2 regions of the Ewingella sp. C233 genome follow, and region 1 is predicted to be linked to the other one. Evidence: predicted binding sites of a transcription regulator. Region 1 holds the regulator's gene; the other holds the start of a gene.

Evidence for each region. The regulator PhoB, encoded in region 1, activates phosphate uptake and scavenging genes when phosphate is short. The targets are predictions, from matches to a motif close to CTGTCATAAAACTGNCNNAT.
Region 2: opgB (phosphatidylglycerol--membrane-oligosaccharide glycerophosphotransferase) is a predicted target of PhoB. The motif match lies at 2,105-2,124, and genes of this name have one in related genera.

Annotation. Positions count from the first base shown of each region.
Region 1 is NZ_JBUZRI010000001.1:121,988-127,205, forward strand. It holds gene sbcC (exonuclease subunit SbcC) at 1-1,541, opposite strand, end outside; gene sbcD (exonuclease subunit SbcD) at 1,538-2,776, opposite strand; gene phoB (phosphate response regulator transcription factor PhoB) at 3,018-3,707, shown strand; gene phoR (phosphate regulon sensor histidine kinase PhoR) at 3,795-5,120, shown strand.
Region 2 is NZ_JBUZRI010000001.1:848,740-853,957, reverse strand. It holds gene opgB (phosphatidylglycerol--membrane-oligosaccharide glycerophosphotransferase) at 1-1,975, opposite strand, end outside; gene ACZRKO_RS03915 (ABC transporter ATP-binding protein) at 2,284-3,000, opposite strand; gene ACZRKO_RS03910 (ABC transporter ATP-binding protein) at 2,997-3,893, opposite strand; gene livM (high-affinity branched-chain amino acid ABC transporter permease LivM) at 3,890-5,176, opposite strand; gene ACZRKO_RS03900 (ABC transporter permease subunit) at 5,186-5,218, opposite strand, start outside.

The DNA.
Region 1 (5,218 bases):
TCCAGCAATTTTTCAACATCATTAAGATGAGCTTTCTGCTGTTTGAATTGCTGTCGGATAAGTTCCAGCTGTTGTTCTGCAACGGCCAGTTCGGTCTGGCGCTGTGTGAATTCGGTGGTCTGCTGTGCGACCCGCAGGCTTGTTTGCGGGTACAGCTGGGACAGGGAAAACAGCTGCTGGCGCACCGGCCGCAGTTGCACCAGTTCTGCCTGACGTGAACGCAACGCAGCGAGGGGATGCTGTTTCTCCAGCTCCGCCTGTTGCTGCTGCTGGGTGCTCAGGGCCGCAGTCAGCGGGGTCTGTTGGGCCTGATGCTGAGTGCTTTGGGCTTCCAGTTGGGCGCGCTGGGCGGTCAGTTGTTCGAGCGCGGCATTTTGCTCACGGACCTGATGATTCGCCTCCGTGAGCGACTGCGACGCGTCTGCCTGCGTTTTTCGCCACTGGGCAATCTGGTTGTCGAGGGGCTGTACCTGTTCGTCGATGAGCTTTTGTTGCTGCTCCTGAATCTGCATCTGTTGCTGACGGGCGGTACGTGCCAGTTCCAGCGCCTGATTCAACGGCGTCATCTGGGCCAGCTGCTGTTCCTGTTGCTGCGTCAGGTCAGTGATCTGCTGCGATAAAGCCTGATTTTCCTGACGAATACGGTTGCGGTCATTGAGCAACGGGCGCAGTTTTTCAGCCGGTTCGCTGCGCGCCAGTTGCTGTAACTGCGGCGCGGCCTGCGCGATATCCTGTTCCGTGGCTGCCAGCTGGCGTTGGTATTCGGCCTGTTTTTGCTGTGCGACTTGCCACTGTTGCAGCCAGTTAAGATCCTTTTGGCGCATCTGAGATTGCTGGCTTAACTGCTGCTCCTGCCCACTGACCGCCGCCAGTCGGCTTTCCAGTAACTGACGCTGCTCTTCGCTCAATAGCTCAATGCCCGCCATGCGCTGGTGCAAACCTTCAAGCTGATTCTTCGCTTGTTTATGCTGTTCGAACACCTGTTCCGACAGGCGGCCATAGATCTCAGTGCCAGTCAGCTCTTCGAGCAGTTCGGCGCGGTCATTGGCGTCGGCATTCAGGAATGCGGCAAACTGCCCCTGCGAGAGCATCATCGATTTGGTAAAACGGCCGAAATCCAGACCAGTAAGCTGGGCGATGGCGTCAAGTTTATCGCGCACTTTGTCGGCCAGAATTTTGCCGTCGGCCAGTAACGCCAGCTCGACTTTGGGGGCCTGTAAATTGCCATCCGGTGAATTTTTGGCGCGGCGCTGGCTCCAGAAGGCGCGGTAGCCGATGCCTTTGACTTCGAACTCCACCTCCGCCAGAGATTCGGCCGTGTGGCGGGTCATCAGCTCGTTTTGCGTCGGTGAAACGTTCAGGCGTGGTGTCTGGTGATACAACGCCAGACAAATGGCGTCGAGCAGGGTGGTTTTCCCCGCGCCGGTCGGGCCGGTAATCGCGAATAAACCGTTACTGGCAAAGGGCTCGGCGGTGAAGTCGATCTTCCATTCACCTTCCAGTGAGTTCAGGTTTTTCAGACGCAGGCTGAGAATTTTCATGATGCGTTCTCCTCGGCTGAGGTGCCGCTTTGTACCTGTTCCACCACCTGAGCGAACAGGGTGCGCATCCGCGCCTGGCGGTTTTCATCTACCCCGGTTTCCAGTGCCAGACGGCGTTCAAATACCTCGCCGACGCTCAGTTCGCTGAGGGTCTCTTTTTCTTGTTGCGAAATGCTGTTTTGCCGCTGCTCTTTGCTGCGGCGCAGTAACACCACTTCGACCGGCAGGTCGGCGGTCAGGGCCTGAATCCGGCGCTGAATATCACTGAGATAATCCTGCGTGGCGACTTCAATATCTAGCCACACCGGCTTGTCGGTCTCAGCGTCAGTAAACTGTTTTAGTTGTTGTTCGATGTCGACGAGCGCGCCCTTGATCATCTGCATCGGCTGAAATTGCGGGATCTCCAGCGTGTCGATGGCGTTGAGGGTCGCGCCATCAAAATCGAGTAAATAGACGCTTTTCACTTTGCCCAGCTCGTCAAAACTCAGGGCAATCGGTGAGCCGCTGTAGCGGATATGCTCGGTTTTCGCCACACACTGGGCGCGATGAATATGCCCGAGGGCCACATAATCTACCGGCGGAAAAGCCTGTGCGGGGAAAGCGTCGAGCGTGCCGATATAGATGTCGCGTACTGAGTCAGAGGTGCTGACGCCGACGGTGGTCAGATGACCGGTGGCGATGATCGGTATCAGCACGCCGAGGCGTTCACGTTCGGCCACGGCGGCCTGATAAAGTGCGTCATAATGTGCGGCGATGGCTTCCTGCAATGCCAGCTGCTTGTCGCTACCGGACTGACCAGCCTGACTGGCAATCAAATCACGAGGGCGCAGGAACGGAATGGCGCACAGCACCGCTCCGGGCGTGCCGTCACGTTGATGAAGCACCAGAATCTGCTGCGACAAATCTTCGCCGACGGTAGCAATCACCCGGGTATTGAGGCAGGAGAGCAGTTCGCGTGACTCATTAAGCGTCGCAACCGAATCGTGATTTCCGGCCAGAACAATTAACTGGCAGCCGGTTTTTTGCAGTTCCACCACAAAGCGGTTATACAGTTCGCGCGCATAACTCGGTGGGGAGCCGGTATCGAAGATATCTCCGGCCACAATCACGGCGTCAACCTGATGATTTTCCACCTGTTCCGTCAGCCAGCGTAAAAACGCCTGATGCTCGGCGGCACGGCTTTTGGTGAAAAAGTACTGACCAAGATGCCAGTCTGAAGTATGGATCAGGCGCATGAAACTCCCGTGATGAAGTGTGCCACGATGCAGTGTCGCAAAGAGTGTCGCAAAGTATAAACGCCAGCAGGGTCGGCTGTCCCTGATAAATCAGCCGGATTTCAGCGGCATGACGTAATAATGAAGGCTTAGCTACACTTAGTTCGGTTGCTGGTTTTTTTTCATAAATCTGTCACAAAACTGACGCATAATGCCTCCCGCAATCAAACAATTGATCGCTAACCTATTGGCAGGATCTACGATGGCTAGACGTATATTAGTGGTTGAAGATGAAGCTCCGATCCGTGAAATGGTCTGCTTCGTACTGGAACAGAATGGCTATCAGGCAATTGAAGCAGAAGATTTTGACTCGGCAATCGCTCGGTTAATCGAACCTTTCCCCGAACTTATTTTACTCGACTGGATGCTACCGGGCGGTTCCGGCATACAGTTCATCAAACACCTTAAACGCGAAGCGTTAACGCGTGAAATCCCTGTCATGATGCTGACGGCACGTGGTGAAGAAGAAGACCGGGTGCGCGGGCTGGAAGTGGGTGCTGACGACTACATCACCAAACCGTTCTCACCGAAAGAGCTGGTGGCGCGTATTAAAGCCGTGATGCGCCGGATTTCACCGATGGCGGTGGAAGAGGTGATCGACATGCAGGGCCTGATCCTCGACCCGTCATCACACCGCGTGATGGCGAACGAGCAGGCGCTCGACATGGGCCCGACCGAGTTCAAACTTCTGCACTTCTTTATGACCCATTCCGAACGTGTTTACAGCCGCGAACAGTTGCTCAATAACGTTTGGGGCACTAACGTGTATGTGGAAGATCGCACAGTGGACGTTCATATCCGTCGCCTGCGCAAAGCGTTGGAAACCAGCGGGCACGATCGGATGATTCAAACCGTACGTGGGACCGGGTACCGGTTCTCAACACGCTACTAATATCCGTCATACTTCAAGCTGCAGGCGACTTGAATTATTTAGGGTAACGAATCATTTAGGGTAGAGAACAACTGACGGAGTTACTGTGTGTTAGAACGTCTGTCCTGGAAACGGCTGGCCGGGGAACTGTTCCTGTTCTGCCTGCCGGCGCTGATCATCGGTATTTTCTTCGGCCATTTCGGATGGCTGCTTTTTGCGTCCCTGCTGGCGGCGCTGGGCTGGAACTATTATAACCAGCTTAAACTCTCTCATTGGCTGTGGCTCGACCGCAGCATTACTCCGCCAAATGGCCGCTGGAGCTGGGAACCGCTGTTTTATGGCCTTAACCAGATGCAGATGCGCAACCGACGGCGGCGGCGTGAACTCGGTCAACTGATCAAACGTTTTCGCAGCGGCGCAGAATCGCTGCCTGATGCGGTAGTGCTGGCGACCGAAGAGGGGAATATTTTCTGGTGCAACGGTCTGGCGCAGGAGCTGCTGGGCTTTCGCTGGCCGGAAGATAACGGGCAGCATATTTTCAACTTGCTGCGTTACCCGGAATTTCGCGCCTGGGTGCAGAACCGCGACTTTGACCGTGCCCTGAATTTACAGCTGAACAACGATCACTATGTCGAATTCCGTGTCATGCCTTATTCGGAAGGGCAGTTGCTGATGGTGGCGCGCGACGTCACTCAGATGCGCCAGCTCGAAGGTGCCCGTCGCAACTTCTTCGCCAACGTCAGCCATGAATTACGCACGCCGCTGACGGTGTTGCAGGGCTATCTGGAGATGATGGAAGACGAGAAGCTGGAAGAGCCTTTTCGCAGCAAAGCGCTGGACACAATGCAGGAGCAGACCCGTCGCATGGACGGGCTGGTTAAGCAACTGCTGACGCTTTCGCGCATTGAAGCCGCCGCGAATATTGATCTCAATGAGCGGGTGGATATGCCGCTGATGCTGGGAATGCTTGAACGGGAAGTGCAGACGCTGAGCAGTGGCCGTCACGACATCGTGTTTCGCGTTAACGACAAATTGCAGGTGTTTGGCAATGAAGATCAGCTGCGCAGCGCGGTCTCGAACCTGGTCTATAACTCGGTCAATCACACGCCAGCGGGTACCCGGATTGAAGTCAGCTGGCAGCAGACGCCACTCGGTGCGCAATTTCAGGTCAGCGATAACGGACCGGGTATTGCCCCTCAGCATTTACCACGCCTGACGGAGCGTTTTTATCGCGTTGATAAGGCCCGTTCCCGCCAGACCGGCGGCAGCGGACTGGGGCTGGCGATCGTCAAACATGCACTCAGCCACCACAACGCCAAGCTCGATATCATCAGTGAAGTGGGCACCGGCACCCGCTTTATGTTCACTCTGCCGCAACGGCTGATTGTACCTGCGGGGCAAAACAGCGGAGTACGGGTTAAGCATCCGGAATAAACCGGAAAGCTGCTGACAGAGCAGCTTTCCCTTTTTGCCTTGCACGAATCTCATCGCCATCATGAATTTCCTTCACGTCCCATGAAAAATCCTCGTTT
Region 2 (5,218 bases), 730 kb from region 1:
CCGACCAGCGGCCCCAGTTTTCCACCGTGGAGACACCCGTAATGGCTTTCACCTGCTGCGGTAAACCGGGCAGCATAAAGGCGATGGCCACAGACTGGTATTTGGTTTGTTCGTCATCGATGTTCAGGGTTTTCACCGTCTCCTGATAGGCCTGCTGGCTACCGGCGCTCTCCTTGCTGAAGTCAACGCTGCCTTTGTACACCCCGCCATTGGCCTGCACGATCACCGGTTTCGAGCCCAAATTACCCGACGCGACACACAACCCCGTATTGAGTGAAAGTTCCGGCGCCCATACACGCCCCATCTCGTAACATTTATCCACCCAGACAAAGTTGTCACTGACGGTGAGCGAAGCCAGCTGTTTTTTCAGCGGTGTTGACAGGTAAACGTCAAACATCGGCTCAATTTTGTTGGGGGTGACTTTCAGAATAAACGGCGCTTTTATCGCCATGCCGGAGAAGGTAAAGGTATTGGCTTTATTATCCACCACATATTTGCTGATACTGTTCGGGAAGCCCCACTGCTTGATCACCGCTGGTTTCCAGCCGTCGATTTTCTCGTCGATATTCATAAACTGCGTCGCCAGTGACGTACTCGATATACCGCTGCGGCCAAGACCAATGAAGTTATCACCGCCCATAATATCGAGCACCGTGGCACCGTTATCGATGGTGCTGCGTTTAACGTTATTCAGTTCAGCCTGCGGGTTGCGGCCGTCCATCACGAAGAACAGATCTTTGCGGTTTTTCTTCGTCAGGATGTCATACGCGGTGTTATTCATCGCCAGATGGTCAGAGCTCACGACGATAATGGTGTTGTCGTAATAGCCGGAAGCTTTGATTTTGTCGATAAATGCCGCCACCAGTTGCTGGCTGCACGCCACTGCGCTCAGTGAGCGGTTCTCTTTTTTATTGTAGAAATACTCTTTTTTGGTGCAACCGCGCGAGATAAAACCGTCCGGATGGTGGGTATCCACCGTCAGGGTAAACAGCGAGAAAGGCTTACCGGCCTTGCTCAGTTCAATAAATTTTTTAAAGACTTCGTCCAGCAAAGTGTCGTCGTACCAGCCCCAGTCATTTTTATACTTAGGATCGGCCACTGTGCTGCGCAGTTCGTTGTAACCGTATAAATAGTCGAACCCGTGCGAGGTGAGGAAGGTTCCTTTACCGGCAAATGCCAGTTCCGCGCCCTGATAGAAATAGTTTTGATAGCCCGCCGCTTTGAGCACATCACCCAGGCAAACATTTTCCGGATAGAAGGTGGAAAGCGCGCTGGAAGCGTTACCGTCAAACGGCGCAAACAGCGGAATTCCGCACTGGGATGAGACCATACCGGCGATGGTGTAACCGGTCCCCGGCACCTGACGCGTGGCAGTAAAATCGATGCTGGCATCTTTGTGGCGTGCAAGTTCAGTGGTCAGCCCCGGGAAGGTCTGCTCATCGAAATAGGTTCTCTCCAGACTTTCGCCATAGATATAAACCAAATTCGGCTTTTTACCTTTAATCACCTTCTGTGGCACTTTGTAGTAGTCGTCAAAGTCGGCAGTGTCGCCACTGATTTGGGTTTTCACCAGCCGCGAAATGTTTTGGAACGCCTGCGTTGAGCCGACAGAAAACACCGCCAGCACCACGGCCAGTACGCTGAATTTCCAGCTGCTGTTATGGCTTTTGCGTTTTTTCAGGCACCAGACCAGCAGGCTGACAATCACCGCCAGCGCGACTACCAGACCCGAAAATGGCAGAATATATTTGGTCAGCCCCGCGCCTTTGAGGCTGCTGGTCACGGTGTAGAGCACCGCGTCGGTGATACCGTCGCCGGTAAAATAGTTACTGCCGATCAGCACCAGATTCAGAATGACGTATAAACAGAGGAAAAATAGCAACAGGGAAAACCAGACTCGCCCCGCAGAGGCCCGCCGTATATAGAGAAAAATGGACGATATAAAGAACAGGAATGAAACCAAATCTGAGACCATCTGCTGCGACCTGCGACATAAAAAGGTTAAAAACGGGGATCATGCCTGCGATGCGCAGGGGCCGTAAAAAACGGGGATGCGCTATATAGCGTAATAAAATCAGCAGGGTCAACGACTGTTTACTGCCTGATGCCACGAAAGTGTCATAAAGCCACAAAACATCCAAAAAATGTGATCTGATTCGCGCATTGCCGTAGTAAATTGTTCACTTAGATTCAATTATGTCGCAACATTCAGCAGCAGCAAGTTAAATTGTGCGGATGCCCGCAGGCCCGCACAATTTCGGTTAATTCTCAGGTGAAAACCGCTCAGATCCCGCCTAAGTAAGCCTTGCGCACTTCGCTGTCCCCCAGCAAATCCGCCCCGCTGCCGGTCATGCGGATCTGGCCATTCACCATCACATATCCCCGGTCTGAGAGCTTCAGCGCATGGTGCGCATTCTGTTCCACCAAAAATATCGTCATGCCACCCCGCGCCAGTTCCCGCAGCGTCTGGAAAATCTGCTTAACGATGATTGGCGCCAGCCCGAGGCTCGGTTCGTCCAGTAGCAGCAGTTTTGGCCGGCTCATCAGCGCACGCGCTATCGCCAGCATCTGCTGCTCACCACCGGATAAGGTCATCGCCCGCTGTTTTCGCCGCTCTTTCAGGCGGGGAAACAGCTCAAACAGGGTTTGCAGATCCTCAATTGCGTATTTATCGCCAATGGGAATGGTGCCCATCAGCAGGTTCTCCTCGACGGTCATATCAGGAAATACCCGCCGCCCTTCCGGCGACTGGGCAATGCCGCCGGAGGCAATAAAGTGCGTGGGCTTGCGGCTGATATCTTCGCCGCGAAACAAAATTTGCCCGCTGCGGATATGCGGCTGGCCGAAAATCGACATCAACAGGGTCGATTTTCCTGCGCCGTTGGCACCAATCAGTGCCACGGTTTCCCCCTGATTCACCGTCAGCGAGACGTTCTGCAACGCCTGGATCGCACCGTAATAGACGTTCACATCGCGAAATTCGAGCATGGCTTCACTCACCGGTCAGTCTCCTCGTCATCCGCGCCCAGATAGGCCGCAATCACCCGTTCGTCATGCGCAATCACCTGCGGCGTACCTTTGGCAATCACGTCGCCGTGGTCGAGCACAATGATGTGGTCGGAAATTTCCATCACCATGCCCATGTCGTGTTCAATCAACAGCACCGTGATCTGATGGTGGTCACGCAGGAAACGGATGATTTTACTCAGCGCCCGCGTTTCCACCGGGTTCAGACCCGCCGCCGGTTCATCCAGACAGACAACCTCAGGCCCCGTACACATGGCGCGGGCGATCTCCAGCCGCCGCTGCTGGCCGTAAGACATCTCACCGGCAAGCCGGTTGGCGCACTCCACCAAATCCACCACTTCCAGCCAGTAAAATGCGCGGTCCAGCGCGCGCTCTTCCGCCTGCCGGTAGCCCGGCGTATTGAGAATACCGGTGATCAGATTGCGGTTAGTCTGCATGTGCTGGGCCACCAGCAGGTTTTCCACCACCGACATGTCGCGGAACAGGCGGATATTCTGGAAGGTACGGGCCAGTCCGGCGCGGTTGACCTGATGAGTACCACCGAACATTTTATAGAACAACCGCCGCCCAAACCGTGGCGGATTCAGCCAGTCACCGGGCTGGAATTTCTGCCCGAGCACCTGGATCACATTGGTGGTTTTCAGACGGGTATTGAGCAGAATAGTGCCGCCGCTGGCTTTATAGAAACCGGTCAGGCAGTTGAATACCGTGGTTTTTCCGGCTCCGTTGGGGCCAATCAGCGCCGTAATCGAACCGCGTTTCACCTCAAGATTGACGTCATTAAGCGCTTTGATGCCGCCGAAATGCATCATCAGGTGTTCGACGCAAAGAATGTTGTCGCTGGTCTGCGTAAACACTTCACTCATGGCGCGACTCCTTTACGCACGGCAAACCCGCTGCGGCTGATGCGCATTAATCCGCGCGGCCGCCAGATCATCATCACTACCATCAGCACGCCAAACAGCAGGACGCGATATTCGGCAAAACTGCGCAGCAACTCGGGGGCAACGGTAAGTACAAACGCCGCCAGCACCACCCCGAGGGTTGATCCCATCCCGCCCAGCACGACAATGGCGAGGATCAAGGCGGATTCAAAAAAGGTGAACGACGTCGGGTTAACGAACCCCTGATAAGTGGCAAAAAATACCCCCGCCAGCCCGGCTGTTGAGGCCCCGAGCGTAAAGGCTGAGAGCTTGACCAGTACGTGATTCAACCCCATCGCCCGACAAGCGATCTCATCTTCCCGCAGCGCTTCCCACGCACGGCCAATCGGCATGCGGGTCAGCCGGTGTTTGATGTAGAGCACCAGCAGTACCACCAGAATCAGGATGCCGTAGATAAAGATGAATTTCAGATTGGGGTTATAGGGAATATGCAGGAATTCGTGAATGGGCACGCCGCCCTCTTTCGCCCTCCGGCCAAACTCCAGACCGAAAAAGGTCGGCGGCGGCGCGGAGATGCCGTTCGGCCCGCCGGTAAAACTGACCCAGTTGTTGAGCACCAGCCGAATGATTTCCCCAAAGCCCAGCGTGACAATCGCCAGATAGTCACCGTGCATACGCAGCACCGGAAAGCCCAGAAGCGCACCCGCCATGGCTGCCATAATGGCTGCGATGGGCAGCATCGACCAGAACCCCAGCCCGAGATATTGATAGCCGAGCGCCAGCCCGTAAGCGCCGATGGCGTAAAAGGCCACGTACCCGAGATCCAGCAGGCCCGCAAGCCCGACCACGATATTCAGCCCGAGCCCCAGCAGCACGTAAATCAACCCCAGAATAGCCACGGTCAGAATGTATTTGGTCGCCACAAACGGAAAGAAAGCCGCCAGCACCAGGATCAGCGGAATGACCCAGCGCAGATTACTTTTGTGCCCCACGGGCCTTACGTAAACGCCCGCGCTGTCGGCTTCAAAACGCTGCATCGCCCGCTGGCCGGTGGACGTCTGTAAGAACACGCTGAGCAGAAAACGCCCGGCCATCACTGCGGCAACTATCCACACCAGCCGCAGCGCGTGAAAATTAAAGCTGTAGCCGTCGAGCACCACGCCGACAATCGGCCCGAAGATAATTAAGGCGATAAGCCCGGCCAGTACCGCGTCCAGCAGGCAGGGTTTGAGTTGAATACGCGAGGGCATTGTGTGTTCAGACATCATTCCCCCTTAGACCTTAGCCACAACGGGACGGCCAAGCAG